DNA from 3 places in the Dorea longicatena genome. Region 1 is predicted to be linked to each of the others. Evidence: a T-box and tRNA genes for the amino acid it is inferred to sense, from the RefSeq annotation. Region 1 holds a T-box; the other regions hold tRNA genes.
What was found. The T-box of region 1 lies ahead of leuS (leucine--tRNA ligase). A T-box ahead of a tRNA ligase gene usually reads a tRNA of that ligase, here a tRNA-Leu.

Region 1 (5,346 bases):
AGTACTGCATGTTCTACTCCTCCGATATACATATCTACCGGAAGCATCTCATCTGCTTTTTCTCTTGATACGAGTTCTTTATCATTGTGGTTATCTACGTAACGCAGGAAGTACCATGAAGATCCAGCCCACTGTGGCATTGTGTTTGTCTCTCTCTTTGCATCAGCTCCGCACTGAGGGCACTTGCAGTTTACCCACTCATCGATTGCAGCCAGTGGAGATTCTCCTGTTCCTGTAGGCTCGTAAGATTCTACTTCAGGCAGGCGGAGTGGAAGTTCTTCTTCCGGTACCGGTACATTTCCACATTTTGGACAATGTACGATCGGGATTGGCTCTCCCCAGTATCTCTGACGAGAGAATACCCAGTCACGCAGTTTGAAGTTCACTGTCGCACGTCCGATTCCACGCTCTTCGATGATATGTGGTGCTTCTTTCTTCAGTACAGAAGATTCCTGTCCGTTCCATTCTCCGGAATTGATCATGGTTCCGACAGCATCTGTATAAGCCTCTGTCATGTTCTCAATCTCTTTACCGTCTTTTGCAATTACCTGGATGATCGGGATATTGAACTTTGTAGCGAATTCAAAGTCACGATCATCGTGAGCCGGTACACACATGATTGCTCCTGTACCATAGTCAGCCAGTACATAATCAGACAGCCAGATCGGAACTTTTGCTCCGTTGATCGGATTGATCGCATAGCTTCCTGTGAAGACACCTGTCTTTTCTTTATCCTGCATACGGTCTACGTTAGACTTCATAGAAGCATCGTAAATGTACTGCTCTACTGCTTCTCTTGTCTCATCGTTTGCAAGACTCTTAGCCAGTTCATGCTCTGGTGCCAGAACCATGAATGTTGCTCCGTATAAGGTATCTGGTCTTGTTGTGTAAACTGTGATCTTCTCGTCTCTTCCTTCTACAGGGAAATCAACCTCTGCTCCGTAAGATTTACCGATCCAGTCAGCCTGCATCTTTTTAACCTTTTCAGGCCAGTCCAGTTTATCCAGGTCATTTAACAGTCTATCTGCATATTTTGTGATCTTTAACATCCACTGACGTAAGTTCTTCTTTGTAACCTCAGCTCCGCAACGTTCGCATTTTCCACCGACTACTTCTTCGTTTGCAAGACCTGTCTTACATGAAGGGCACCAGTTGATCGGGAATTCTTTCTCATAAGCAAGACCTTCTTTGAACATCTTAACAAAGATCCACTGTGTCCATTTGTAGAAATTCGGATCTGTTGTATTTACTTCTCTGTCCCAGTCATAAAGAGCCGCGATCTCATTAATCTGACGTTTGATATTCTTAATGTTGGCAGCTGTGGAGATCTCCGGATGAACGCCCATCTTAATTGCGTAATTCTCAGCCGGAAGTCCGAATGCATCCCATCCCATTGGATGAATGATGTAATAGCCCTGCTGTAATTTATAACGGCTCCATACATCAGAGATTACATATCCTCTCCAGTGACCTACGTGAAGTCCGTTTCCTGACGGATATGGGAACATATCCAGACAGTAATATTTTTCTTTCTTATTTCCATTCTCATCATACTGGACGTTTACCGGGTTTTCTTCCCATTTTTCACGCCACTTTTTTTCAATTGCCTTATGGTTATAAGGGATTTTTGACATTTTTTCGTCCTCCTGTTTTTTATATGGTAACTACTCATACCTGACAGCTTTGCTTGCATACTTTGGTATAAAAAAAGCCTGTTCATCTCGCTTTATAAGAGACGAAAAAGGCTCATATTCCGTGGTACCACTCTTTTTCACCCGACATCATCTGTCAGATGCACTCATTGATCTTCTGTAACGGGAAGTTCCCGCTTCTGCCTATGTTATCATGATTTCGGATAAATACCTTGTATCCCGTATCTTCTCTATCCACATGATCTGTTCAGCAAAAGAACTCTGAGGCGAGTTGGGAGTCTTCGTCTGCTGCCTTGCACCAACCGGCAGTTCTCTTGATAACGCTCGACTCTTAATACTCCTCTTCTGCGCTTTTTTCAATATTCTTCATTATTATATGAAGAATGTTAAAATAAGTCAAGGCCTGTCTCTAAGAAAGTGTATAAATCCACTGTGCCTTCTGCTTTCAGCAACATTTTATCCAAAAAAATTGTCAGAAAATTCATTTTTTTGGTTGTTATTGCCAGTTCCATAGTGTATAATAAGGATAAGTAATTACTACTGATGCAGATCAGTAAATATGATACATAAAGGAGAGTGTTTACCATGGTTTATTTATTAGCAGGTCCTAAAGGAACAGGAAAAACACAGCAGATGATCGAGCAGGCTAACGAGGCTGCAAAAAAATGTAATGGAAACGTCGTATTCATCAAAAAAACTCACCGCGACACAGCAAGTGTAACTTTTGATATCCGTACTATCTGTATGGATGATTTTCCGGCAATCACCAATATTGACGAATATATTGGATTTTTATATGGTATGTACAGTTCTAATCATGATATCGAATGTGTATTTATTGACGGAATCTTAAAACATGCCGATATCTCACTGGATAATATTCCAGCATTTATCGACCGCCTGAAACAGGTTTCCAAAGAATGTGAAGTTGAATTCTATGTCAGCATCAGTGCAAGCAAAGAAGATCTTGCTGACGTAAATATGGAAGGATGCAAATATCTGAACTAATCCTTTCTGAATAGAAAGATCTGACAGTCCATTTCTACAATGGACTGTCGTTTTTGTTGTCTGAAATACTGATAGTATTTTAAAATACAGGAGAAAAAGTATGAGCGGAATCAAAGATGCAAAAAAGAAGAGAGCCCGAAGGAGACGTAAGCGACAGATACAACGTATCTTATTAATCATTGCCATGGTATTGATCCTGATTGGATTTATATTCCTGGTCCGAGCTGCCATCCGCACTGTTGTAAATAAATTCACCGTCCCTGCAGTTACAACTTCGGCAAATAAAACAGCCGGTACCAAAAGCACTGCCGGAAAACATAAAACCAAAAAGAAATCTGCTTCAAAAAAGAAGACTTCGACCAAAAACACTTCCCCAAAGGCAGATTCTTCAAAAAGAGCTGTTCAATTAGAAACCGTAACCATCAGTAAAAAAAATCCAGACAAGGTTTCTCTTACTATCAGTTCCACCGGAGACTGTACATTGGGAACCGATGAAAATTTCAGTTATTCTACCAGCCTGAATGCTTATTACGAATCATACGGTGCCGACTATTTCTTCCAGAACGTCAGATCCATTTTCCAAAAAGATGATCTGTCTATCGTCAATATGGAAGGAACCCTGACAGATGAAACTGCCCGGGAGGCCAAAACCTTTGCCTTCAAAGCACCTGCCAAATATGCTGCAATCCTTTCCGGAAGCTCCATCGAAGCGGCCAATCTCGCTAATAACCACAGTCATGACTATGGGAAGAAGAGCTACACCGATACAATCTCCGCACTGGACGATGCCGGAATTGCTTCCTTTGGTTATAACCGGGTGAAGATCTTCAAAGTAAAAGGAATCAAAGTCGGTGTTACCGGAATCTATGAGCTTGCGGATCACCAAAAACGTGCATCGCAGGTAAAAAAGAATATCAAAGCATTGAAAAAAGCCGGTGCTCAGATTATCATCGTAAATTTCCATTGGGGAATTGAAAAGCAATATACACCGGACGAGAACCAGAAGGCTCTTGCACATCTCGCCATTGATGAAGGTGCAGACCTTGTAATCGGACACCACCCACATGTGCTCGAGGGCATTGAAAAATACAACGGAAAATACATCTGCTACAGCCTTGGCAATTTCTGCTTTGGCGGCAATTCTACACCTGGCGATACGGATAGCATGATCGTACAGCAGACATTCACATTCCATAAAGGGAAATTAAAGAAAAGCAGCAAATTAAATATCATTCCCTGCTCCATCACTTCTTCCAGCGGTTACAACGATTACTGCCCGGTTCCACTTACCGGAGATGAGAAGCAACGGGTACTGGATAAAATTTCACAATACAGTGAAGAACTATAACTCTGCAAAAAAACTCTGCAATATGTTTCATACATATTGCAGAGCTTTTATCTGTCTTACTCTATTATAATGCAATCAGCATTTCATAACTCAGCACCATCACAGGCATCGTTATAATACAGAATATCACCGACATTACATTAATCACACTCGCATATCTGGAATCCTTTCCATAAATCTGTGCAAGCTGTGTGATCATTGCTGCCGCCGGAGCTGACGTTGCAATCAGAACAATCATCAGAATATATTCCGCATCCGGATGAATTCCACTCCGTTCCAATCCGGCGAAGGCAACAACCGCAATCAGCGGGAATACGATCAGCCTGAGCAGGCAGATCAGGTACGGACGCTTTTGACGGAATACCCATTTCAGATCCACATCTCCGATCACCATACCAATTACCATCATACTCGCCGGACTGATCATATCTCCAAAACCACTGACACAACTGTCAACAACCGTTGGAAGCCGGATCTCCAGCGTAAAAAGCGCAATTCCTATGATCATCGCGATCACATTCGGATTACACAGGATTTTCCTGATATTCAGCTCCTTTTCCTGTCCGATCAGTTTCACACCATGCGTCCACATCAGTACCGTCTGTACCAGGATAAATGCAGTCGTATAAAAAACCCATTCTTCTCCCAGAACAGCTCCCACCAGTGGAATCACAAGATACCCTGCATTTGTATAAATGATGGATGCTTTTTCAATACTGTTAAAGTGGAATATGAATGATAAAATTTCCGATCCGATGATCAGAACCATATGCACTACCACTGACAGTCCGATTGCGATCATCAGCCCCTTAATCTTATCATCTGTCAATTCAATCTGAAACGAATGAACAACGACACACGGATTACAGATATACACAACCATATTTGAAATGATCCGGCTGTCCTCTGTTTTAAAAAGACCAGCCCTGACCACTCCGAATCCCACTGCCATCGTAAGAAACATAGCCAAAATCTGCTCCGCAAGAAGTATACTAATTTCCATTATCCTCTCTCATTTCCTGCATCATTTCTATATGATGAATCTTGTTACTCCTGTGTACCTGTTTCCTTCTCTATCTTATCAGAAGAAGTTTTATCTTTTGCTTTTTCACCGATGTCAAGTTTGGTAACCGTATTGACATCTTTATCTTCTTTGTAAGTGACTGTCACCTGTTCTCCAAGTTCACACTTTATTACATCAATAATATCTGCTACTGACACATCATAAATCGCATCAGAATCTTCCAACATCAGATAATAATGTGAATTTCCATCCAGAACCGCCTGCGCAATCTTTGTAATTTTTCCGGATATTTCTTCTTCCTTACGCGTGTCCTT
Region 2 (5,346 bases), 230 kb from region 1:
CAAAGACAAATAATCAAAAAATCGGAGGTTTTCATATGATAAAAGACACATTAACTTATGACATCGTAGGTTCTTTTTTACGACCTGCAGAAATTAAAGAAGCACGTAAAGATTATAAAGACGGTAAGATTACAAAAGAAGAATTAACACAAGCCGAAGATCTTGTAATCGCATCACTGGTAGAAAAGGAAGTGGCACACGGTTTGAAATATGTAACAGACGGAGAATTCCGCCGCAGGTGGTGGCATTTGGACTGGCTCAAAGAATTTGATGGATTCGATACCATTCATTTCACAAAAGAAATCAATGGAACCAGTAATGAAATTGAGCTTGGAACCGTTACCGGTAAGTTCTTCTATGATAAGAACAAGGCACATCCGGAGCTTTGTGCGTGGGACTATCTTCATTCTCTGACACAAAAATATGACGGTATTACGGCTAAAAAATGTATTTCCGGTCCGAATATGATCCTGATTGATCACTTCCTTCAGCTTGGTAATAAAGAGACACCTTATTACGGGACAGACATCCATGCACTGATCGAGGATATTGCAAAAGCCTATCAGGATGCAATTTTAGATTTCTACGACCATGGCTGCCGTTATCTTCAGATTGATGATACATCATGGACTTATCTCATCGATGAGAACTTCCAGAAAAAGATAACTGCTCTTGGATATACAAAAGGACAGATTCTGAACTGGTTCCAGCTTGTATCAACAAAAGCTCTGGAACACAAACCGGAAGATTTCTTTATTGCAACACATTTCTGTAAAGGAAACTTCAAGGGAAATCCTCTGTTCCATGGATTTTACGATTCCGTTGCCCCGGTAATCGCTGAAATTCCGTATGACGCATTCTTCGTGGAATACGACGATGCCCGTTCCGGTTCCTTTGCTCCATGGTCTGTCCTGAAAGATAAGGATGCTATCTTTGTCGCAGGATTAATCTCTACCAAGAACCCGATTCTGGAAGATCATGATTTTCTTAAAAAACGTTATGCCGAAGCCCGCTCCGTAGTCGGAGAGCAGATCGCACTTTCTCCGCAATGTGGCTTTGCTTCCGTTGAAGAGGGCAACTGTATTGATGAAGAGACACAGTGGAAGAAGATTGATCTTCTGGTATCTTGTCAGGATTTTCTGTAAAAACGCAAGAGAAGCTGCCAGTGGCAGCTTCTTTCAAATGCATGGCAATCAAAACCAGTGCTTCTTTACATAGTAAGAAGGCAGCTATTCATAACTGCCTTCTATATTCCCGTATTTCATACTATTTTTCAAATGGAATACAATTCCATAATTCCAATAATTTTATTTTTCCTGTTTCTTTTTCCCATTGTTCCTTACTCAGTATCACTTTATCAATTTTTTCCGTTTTAAGTTTCTCCGTCCCACAATGTTCCTGCTGTCTCTTACAATAAAGCATTTCAATCTTTCCAAAATACTCCGAATGTTCTTTCCCTGTTACAACTGCATCTAATGCCACATCCCTGACTTCTGAACCATCAAAACTAATCAACAGAACATGATCACTCACAATATTCCGTCCAGCGATACTTTTTACTCTAAATTGATCAATACCATTTCGTTTTCCCCAAAATTCCAACTCCACAGGCTCTTCTACTGCTTTTGAAATAACGGAAATTTCTGAATTGTACTTTGATGTTAATTTTTCCGTTTCCTTCTCAGGTGTTTTTATTGACTTATCATTTTTCCCTGAAATCATCCAGGTTAACATCACCATGATTCCCAATATGACAATAACACCTATCAACCAGCCAGGTATTACATGCCACGATGATTTTACTCCTGCTGTTCCTGCAGCTCCCATAAATATTCCCCACACAATCAACATTGGATATCTTACTTTTCTCATTTTCTCTTTCATACTCTTACGCCAGCCTTTCTTCTACTTAATCTTTACACTTGCCTCGCTTTCATTGCGAGAAACTTCTTTTTCTTGCTTATAATGTAAACGATCAAGTAACTTGAAGGTCAATATTTTTCGAGAAAATTTAATAGAAAATCGGAATCTTGGTATTTTATCATAAAGTGATCAAATGTGTTCAAGCTTTTTGAAACAAAAATAAGAGAAACGCTGTAATTTCAACGTTTCTCCCATTTTTACTTAATGCCGCAGACCGGAATCGAACCGGTACGGGAGGTTAGTCCCGCAGGATTTTAAGTCCTGTGCGTCTGCCAGTTCCGCCACTGCGGCATTCCAGCATCAGTCACATTTTGCAACTGAACTATCTTAAAATCTGCAACAATCTCTTGTTGCAAAATGGGACCAATAGGGCTCGAACCTATGACCCTCTGCTTGTAAGGCAGATGCTCTCCCAGCTGAGCTATGATCCCATATGTAATTGTTTATCGCCTGCTCACTAAAAGTGACAAGCAAGCGACCCAGAAGAGACTCGAACTCTCGACCTCCGCCGTGACAGGGCGGCGCTCTAACCAACTGAGCCACTGGGCCATTCATGGACCTTCGGGGACTCGAACCCAGGACCGATCGGTTATGAGCCGATTGCTCTAACCAACTGAGCTAAAGGTCCAAAATCTTTAAGTCCCGTAAGGACTAAGCCGATGATCGGACTCGAACCGATAACCTGCTGATTACAAATCAGCTGCTCTGCCAATTGAGCCACATCGGCATTTACCTAATTGCTTAGGCAGTGACTCCAACGGGAATCGAACCCGTGTTACCGCCGTGAAAGGGCGATGTCTTAACCGCTTGACCATGGAGCCATATCTCAGTCACTGTTTTGTGTTTTTTATTTCTCTTGCGTGACCGAGATTTATATTATCATAACACAATACCTTTTGCAAGTGTTTTTTTGAATTTTTTTTATTTTTTTCAAAAAAACTTATTTTTGCGTATTTTCTGCCATTTTCAGAAGTGCTCTATTCTTCTATTTCGCGCTCGTCATTAGCGACTCTTTCAATATGCATCGCCAAATATCCTGTCTCGACTTCTTCTAATTTCACACCAAGGCTCTCACCTACCTGATCACAGACTGCCTGTGCCATTCCAAACGATTTTGGAAATTTCACTTCCATGTAATCATTCATATTCACCTTCAGCTTCTCACCGCTTAAGGCTCTTGCTACCATATAACGGATATGGTTCATCAGACGGTTATAGGATAACGATGCGATATCGATCGGCTTTCCGATTGCTTCTTCTACCATGCTGATACACTCTCTGACGGATCTTGCCATCTGCATCGCCTGCGATACTTTCTCATCCTCTATCGCCGAATGAATGTGAAGAGCCACATATCCAACCTCATCATCTTCTATATCAATGCCAAACTGCTTTTGAAGAAGCGGGCGGATACTTTCTGCCGCTTTGAATTCCATGTGAAATAATACACGGATATCCTCTGTGAGCGGATTACTGATCTGCTCATGATTCTGAATACGTTTTACTGCAAATGCAATATGGTCTGCAAGCGGGAACAATACCATACGGTCAATCTTCCCGAATATCTTTTCCGCCTCGTCGAGCACGGCATTCGTTACTTCTAAGAATTCCGGTGCGATGGACTTTACGATTTCTTTTGCCCCGCCCCGTTCTTTATATTTTTGGAGAGAATATAAACGGTCTTCTGGTCTTACTTCGATTCTTTCTGCAACTTTCCTGCCGAATCCGACTCCCTTTCCCATGATCAGGACTTCTTTGTGATCATCCTGATGGATGGCCATTACAGTATTATGATTTAAAACTTTTTCTATCCTGTACATCATATCCCCACTCGCATTTCCACATTAGATTCTTTTACGCTTCATAGATATCAATCGCGAAAAGCTCATCTCCTGCCTTGATCTCACCTTCATTCAGAAGACGGATCTTCTGGTTGTCTTCCAGCTCTGTGCAGAGAACCGGTGATGCTACAGACGGTGCATTCTCTCTCAGATAATCCAGATCCAACTTCAGCATCGGATCACCCTTCCTCACTGCCTGTCCGTTCTCAACGAAGCACTCGAATCCTTTTCCGTCCAGTTTTACTGTATCAATGCCAACATGGATCAGAAGGCTTACTCCAGATTCTGTCATGAATCCGATCGCATGCTTGGTATCGAATACGAAGCATACTTCTCCGTCTTCCGGTGCTCTTACGATCGCATCTTCCGGTGTCACAACAGCACCGTCTCCCATCATACGTCCGGCAAATGCTTCATCCGGCGTTGTGGAAAGATCTGCCGCAAGTCCTGTGATTGGACTTGAGATCACGATTGTATCTACTACTTTCTTTTCTCCTGCCTTGTCTTCTATTGTAGCATCTTCTGATGCATTCTGACCAGTACTTTCTGTATCCTTCTGTGGCTCATACAACTCTTTTGGCGCATGTTCCAGATAATCTTCCAGGTCCGCCTTAATAACTGTCACACTCGGCCCGTAAATGACCTGTACGCCCTGTCCACGGTGTACCACGCCCGATGCTCCGGTCGCCTTTAAGATTCCATCATTTACCAGATCCGGATTGCTTACCGTACAACGAAGTCTTGTCGCACAGCAGTCTACATCTTCAATGTTCGCAGATCCTCCAAGTCCTCTTGTGATCTCCGCACTCAGTGAATCTTCCGAACCAGCTGTTGCACCAGCTTCCGTATTGCCTGCTTTTCTCGCATTTACATCTGCTTTTGTATAAAGCTTTGTCTCTTCGTCATCATCTTCACGTCCCGGTGTCTTGAGATCTAACTTCTTGATCAGGAATGAGAAGATAAAGTAATACAGGAAGAAATAGATAATTCCTACCGGAATGATTCTGATCCAGCTTGTCTTCGCATTTCCCTGAAGGATACCGAATAACAGAAGATCTAAGAATCCACCGGAGAATGTAAGTCCTACCGCAATATTCAGGATATGTGCGATCATGTATGCACTACCTGCCAGTACCACCTGCACTGCAAAAAGAACCGGTGCTACGAACAGAAAAGAGAACTCCAGAGGCTCTGTGATACCTGTTAACATACATGTCAGTGCTGCGGAAAGAAGAAGTCCGCCTGCTGCTTTTTTCTTCTCTGGTTTTGCTGTACGGTACATTGCAAGTGCCGCTCCCGGAAGTCCGAAGATCATGAAGATGAACTCACCTGAGAAATATCTCGTTGCATCTGCGCTGAAATGCGTAATATGTGCAGAATCAGCAAGCTGTGCGAAGAAGATATTCTGACCTCCCTGGATCAGCTTTCCGCCGACTTCCATCGTTCCGCCGACAGCTGTCTGCCAGAATGGAAGATAGAATACATGGTGCAGACCGAATGGGATCAGTGCACGTTTTACAATACCGAAGATCAGTGTTCCAAAGTAACCCGTTCCTGTTACCAGACCACCCAGTGCATAGAT
Region 3 (5,346 bases), 1.3 Mb from region 1:
TGAACTAAATAGCCATTTATTTACTCCGCCGCACCCGCTCCCGCAGCTCCTCAAATATCTCCTTATGCTGCCTTACCTGCATCTTCGGGAACGCTTTCACAAGACGTTCGCCAACCTTTGTACGGTTCTCTGCCATCTCTTCGTATTTTGCTTTTAACTCTTCCATACGGGCCTTCATCTCTTCTACATTGATCTTCGGAGCCAGTTTCTCCATACGGGCTTTTGGTTCTTCCAGGCGTTCCTTTACTCCGTCTCTGAGACCATTCATGATCGCCTTCGGCTCCTCCAGACGTTCCTTCAGCTCTTCTCTTACATTACCAAGCTGCTCTTTCTTCTCTTCCTGGAATTCCATACCTTCCATTACATTTTCATAGATATTCTCTCCGACCTTGTTAGACAGATCTTTCAGCTCGGCTGCAATCTTCTCCATCGTTTCAAGTTTGCGGTTCATCTTCAGAATAGCGGAAGCTGTTACATACAGGTCTGCCAGAAGTCCGACAGCCAGACATGCCATAACTATAATTCCAAGAACAAATGGAATCATTGTCAACACCTTGTAGATCAGCGGATGGATCACTTTTACGATCAGAACACAGAACACGCCCCATATCAATGAGAACAACACGCATACATATCCACCGATATTCAACGGCTGGTCTGAATAATCCCACCATTTATTATGAAAGATCTTCTCCAGCAGGAATCCGGTAATTCCTTCTATTGCCGTCACAAGTATGGTCGAACTGATATACAATAATACCAGATTATTCTCAACCGGTGTCAGAAACTGTACTACAACACCAACTCCGATTCCATATACCGGACAGATCGGTCCGTTTAAGAATCCTCGGTTCACGAATTTTCCCTGTTTCACAGCTGCATATGCAACTTCCGTACACCATCCCAGAAATCCATATACAAAAAATGATAATGCAAAATAATAAAACTCTGTCAAATATACTCTCTCCTTTTTATTATATGATAATAGGATCAAAAGACATTTTATCCCCGTATCATTATATTAATAAACTTCATTATACGTGATTCTTTCTTATTTCTCAATAAACATCTTTTCATATCTGTTAAGCTTTTATTGCATGTAATACAAATCTAAAGTTTTTCTTACAACTTCGTGAATATTCTGTGACCACTCTTGAGAGTTTTTTTCAAACATTATAGAATAAGAGATGGGTATAAATAGGAGGGACTAATAATGAGTTTAAGTAATAAGAAGAAAACACAATCTACTTCCGATATCTTCGACGACGATTTCGAAGTGATCTACGAAGGTGATCTTCCTGATATTTCTATTGATGATGACGATGACTACCGCGATGTACTATCAGGATTATCGGATATTGATCATACAGATTACATCAAAAAAAATGATTACGACAGACTAACAAAGAAATTAAAGAATAAAAATAAGAAGGCTGGTAAGAAAAACAAAAAACAAAGTAAAAAAGATAACTTCTTTGATACCGCCTACTATGATGACGACATCTTTGACGAGCTGGATGATGACCTTTACGATGATGAATATGAAGACGACTACGATAATGAGTATGAAGACGACTGCGACGATCCTCGTAACAACCGACAGAAAGAGAAAAAAAGCCGCAAAAATCGTGGTGTAAAAGTTCCAAATGTTGCAAAACCGGTTGCAAAAACCGCTAAAGCCGGAGGAAAGATCCTATTCAAATTCATCAATCTTCTGTTAAGAATGGGAACACTTCTGCTGATTGCCTGGATCATCTATCTTTTGGGACTGCATTTTCTGGCCAATGCCGGTTCGTTTGGCAATATTGTTTCCCGCTTAACATCAGCGGATCAGGAACTGATCGCATATCTCGCGGTTGGTGCGGTATTATTGCTCTATGAAGTGATCATCTTTTTCTGCGTTCTCGGAGGAAGCAAGAAACAGGGACGCAGAGGAAACAGTATTGATAATGGGCGTGGACTTACATCCTTTATTATCATTGCTGTCGGATCATATCTGTCCGCAATGTTTGCCGTACTCATCCCACAGGCTCCTGCCGCACTTCTGGGTATTCATAATGCTCTGACTGTATACGGCGGATTAAAAGACACACTGCTTCCGATCTGTATCGCCGGAGTTGTAAGCTGTATCATACGTAAATTTATAATCAAATAATATAGAAGCTATACACAAAAATCCTGAAGTTCTAATCAAGAAAAACTTCAGGATTTTTATTTTGCTATACAGTGAACTTGCCACCTACCGGATCTACCACCGGCAGCTCCTTACGGGCGCTTTGGCAACCGGCAACTTCTCTTGCATACTTTGGTATCAAAAAAGACACTGCCTGCAACCGGCAATGTCTCTGCAAATGCGGATAACAGGACTTGAACCTGCACGTCATGGACACTAGATCCTAAGTCTAGCGCGTCTGCCAATTCCGCCATATCCGCGTGTAAACAAAATGCAGATTCTTCATTTTGAAAAACCTGCATTCGTACTGAGCGTGCGGGGATTCGAACCCCGGACAACTTGATTAAAAGTCAAGTGCTCTACCACCTGAGCTACACGCCCATAATAAACTGGGCTAGTTGGATTCGAACCAACGAATGCAGGAGTCAAAGTCCTGTGCCTTACCGCTTGGCGATAGCCCAATAAAAAAGAAAAAGGGTGGGTAATGGGACTCGAACCCATGATATCCAGAACCACAATCTGGCGCGCTAACCAACTGCACCATACCCACCATATTACTTATCGAACTGTCTTTTGTCCAACTAAGTATCACCATATTAAATTTAGTGGTTTAAACGAGCCTGGGGGGATTCGAACCCTCGACCTACGGCTTAGAAGGCCGTTGCTCTATCCAGCTGAGCTACAGACTCATATTTCTTAACCACAACCCGAAACAATTGTTTCAGGAGAGCGGGTGATGGGAATCGAACCCACGTATCCAGCTTGGAAGGCTGGTGTTCTACCATTGAACTACACCCGCATAGCGTATCGGGGTGACAGGATTCGAACCTGCGACCTCCTGGTCCCAAACCAGGCGCTCTAGCCAAGCTGAGCCACACCCCGATGGTGTTTCTTTTGTGTCACATTTTGTATCAGCTCCGTGACACAAGACATATTATATATGACCTCATACTAATTGTCAACAACTTTTTTTGTTTTTTTTATATTTTTTTCAAAAGTGCGGATTTTCTTGAAAAATCAATGGTTTCCGCACTTTTTATTATATTCTAATTTAAATATTCCTGCGTAATTTCAAGTTTTCCGTTACTGTCAATCTGCATGATCATATAACTAGGCTTTCTCCCCGGCTGTCTTGGATAACAAAGGCTTCCCGGATTCAATGTAATAAGCCCTTCTTCCTTTTCATAAAACGGACGATGCGTATGGCCATACATCACAATATCCGCTCCTCGCCCTCTTGCCTCCTGTTTCAACCGCGTTTCTCCCATAGATACATAATACCCGTGTCCGTGCGTTGTAAATATATGATATCCCTCTACCATGAATTCTTCTTCTCCAGGCAGATTTGAAAAAAAGTCATTATTTCCACGCACCATATGTACCGGACAATCTGCAACAGCCGGAATATAATCCTCATCCCCCTCTACATCTCCAAGATGGATCAGCATATCTAAGGGCCGTTCTTTCTCTATTACACGGTCAAAATTCTTATGAGAGCCATGTGTGTCACTTATGATCAATATTTTCATATCTATATCTTCACCCTAACTTTTATTTATGCTCCAGAATCTTACGAATCTTTCTTAGTCCCTCGCCTCTGTGGCTCAGTTCATTTTTCTTTTCCGGTGAAAGTTCTGCGCTTGTACAGCCATACTCCGGAAGGAAGAATATCGGATCATACCCAAATCCGTTTTCTCCCGCGATCTCATGGCCAATAATTCCCTCCATAGTACCTCTTACCACTTCACAGGAACCATCCGGCATGGCCGCTGCAATCGCACATACAAATCTTGCCGTACGTTTTTCATCAGGGACTCCCTCAAGACGATCCAGTAATGTCTGATTCTTAATGTCATAGGAAGTATCTTCTCCCATATAACGTGCAGAATAAATCCCCGGTTCCTTGTTCAAATAATCAATTTCAAGTCCGGAGTCATCTGCCAGAACCACTGCATTCTTATATTCTGGCATCTGATTTGCAATCTTTGCAATCTCTGTAGCTTTGATCATGGCATTTTCTTCAAAAGTTGCCCCGTCTTCTACTACATCAGCCTTAATCCCCGCTTCTTTCTGTGACAGGATCTCTGCTCCCAGATCACTCAGGATTGCACGGATCTCTATCATTTTATGTTCATTTCCCGTCGCAAATATAATTTTTTCCATCTTATCTTTTCTCCTGTTTTTCTCCCGGACGCTTTGCCTTAGGTGGTTTTGGTCCCAGGAACTGGTAAAAATATGTCTTCAACATTCCATTGTAAATTTTCCGGTTACGATCTGCTTTTCGTCCGAAATAGCGTTCTGCATCCTCATAAGAAGTAATCATGTATGCTGACCACGAATCCAGATTTTTAAAACTCTCGCCAAATGTTTTATATAATGCCGGCAGGTCTTTCTTATCTTCCAGCCTCTCCCCATATGGCGGGTTCGTAATAATAAATCCATATTTCTTCGGGTGGCTCAAATCTTTTACATCTCTTTCCTGAAAATGTATCAGATGATCTACTCCTGCTTCTCTTGCATTGCGTCTTGCAATCTTAATTACAGAACCATCTGCATCATACCCTTGAATGTCAACTTCTATGTCATCATCGATCAGTTCATTTGCCTCATTCACCGTATCATACCAAAGCTTCTTTGGGATCAGATTCGTCCATTCTTCCGCTGTAAATGACCGGTTCATTCCGGGTGCGATATTTGCTGCGATCATCGCTGCTTCTATAGGAAATGTTCCACTTCCGCAAAACGGATCTACAAGAATCCTGTCTTTGTGCCATGGCGTCAGCATGATCAGTGCCGCTGCAAGTGTCTCTGTGATCGGAGCTTTTCCCGCAACTTCACGATACCCTCTCTTATGCAGTGATACTCCCGATGTATCGATACCGACCGTTACCACATCTTTTTTCAGAAAAACTCTTACCGGATAAGCCGCACCGTCTTCTTCAAACCACTCTACATGATATTTCTGTTGAAGTCTTCTTACCATTGCCTTTTTCATTACTGACTGGATATCCGATGGACTGAATAATTTACTTTTTACAGATGCTGCTTTCGCAATCCAGAATTTTCCATTTTCCGGTATATAATTTTCCCAGTCAAGTGCCTTTGTATTCTCAAATAATTCTTCATAACTGGTAGCCTTAAAGCTTCCTACTTTTAAGAGCACCCTTTCTGCA

Region 2: it has a tRNA-Leu gene. The T-box ahead of leuS (leucine--tRNA ligase) is inferred to sense a tRNA for this amino acid. The anticodon was not compared.
Region 3: it has a tRNA-Leu gene. The T-box ahead of leuS (leucine--tRNA ligase) is inferred to sense a tRNA for this amino acid. The anticodon was not compared.

What each region holds. Positions count from the first base shown of each region.
Region 1 is NZ_CP102280.1:844,701-850,046, reverse strand. It holds gene leuS (leucine--tRNA ligase) at 1-1,634, opposite strand, end outside; T-box leader at 1,729-2,009, opposite strand; gene NQ508_RS04065 (hypothetical protein) at 2,238-2,660, shown strand; gene NQ508_RS04060 (CapA family protein) at 2,761-4,008, shown strand; gene NQ508_RS04055 (AEC family transporter) at 4,073-5,011, opposite strand; gene NQ508_RS04050 (CvpA family protein) at 5,056-5,346, opposite strand, start outside.
Region 2 is NZ_CP102280.1:610,472-615,817, reverse strand. It holds gene NQ508_RS02995 (uroporphyrinogen decarboxylase/cobalamine-independent methonine synthase family protein) at 36-1,145, shown strand; gene NQ508_RS02990 (hypothetical protein) at 1,267-1,884, opposite strand; tRNA gene NQ508_RS02985 (tRNA-Leu) at 2,129-2,214, opposite strand; tRNA gene NQ508_RS02980 (tRNA-Val) at 2,282-2,354, opposite strand; tRNA gene NQ508_RS02975 (tRNA-Asp) at 2,399-2,472, opposite strand; tRNA gene NQ508_RS02970 (tRNA-Ile) at 2,478-2,551, opposite strand; tRNA gene NQ508_RS02965 (tRNA-Thr) at 2,578-2,650, opposite strand; tRNA gene NQ508_RS02960 (tRNA-Glu) at 2,673-2,744, opposite strand; gene NQ508_RS02955 (PRD domain-containing protein) at 2,901-3,743, opposite strand; gene NQ508_RS02950 (PTS sugar transporter subunit IIABC) at 3,778-5,346, opposite strand, start outside.
Region 3 is NZ_CP102280.1:2,509,201-2,514,546, forward strand. It holds gene NQ508_RS12005 (putative ABC transporter permease) at 17-955, opposite strand; gene NQ508_RS12010 (hypothetical protein) at 1,214-2,155, shown strand; tRNA gene NQ508_RS12015 (tRNA-Leu) at 2,353-2,433, opposite strand; tRNA gene NQ508_RS12020 (tRNA-Lys) at 2,482-2,554, opposite strand; tRNA gene NQ508_RS12025 (tRNA-Gln) at 2,563-2,634, opposite strand; tRNA gene NQ508_RS12030 (tRNA-His) at 2,650-2,723, opposite strand; tRNA gene NQ508_RS12035 (tRNA-Arg) at 2,789-2,862, opposite strand; tRNA gene NQ508_RS12040 (tRNA-Gly) at 2,902-2,972, opposite strand; tRNA gene NQ508_RS12045 (tRNA-Pro) at 2,981-3,055, opposite strand; gene NQ508_RS12050 (metallophosphoesterase) at 3,220-3,702, opposite strand; gene rdgB (RdgB/HAM1 family non-canonical purine NTP pyrophosphatase) at 3,725-4,336, opposite strand; gene NQ508_RS12060 (THUMP domain-containing class I SAM-dependent RNA methyltransferase) at 4,338-5,346, opposite strand, start outside.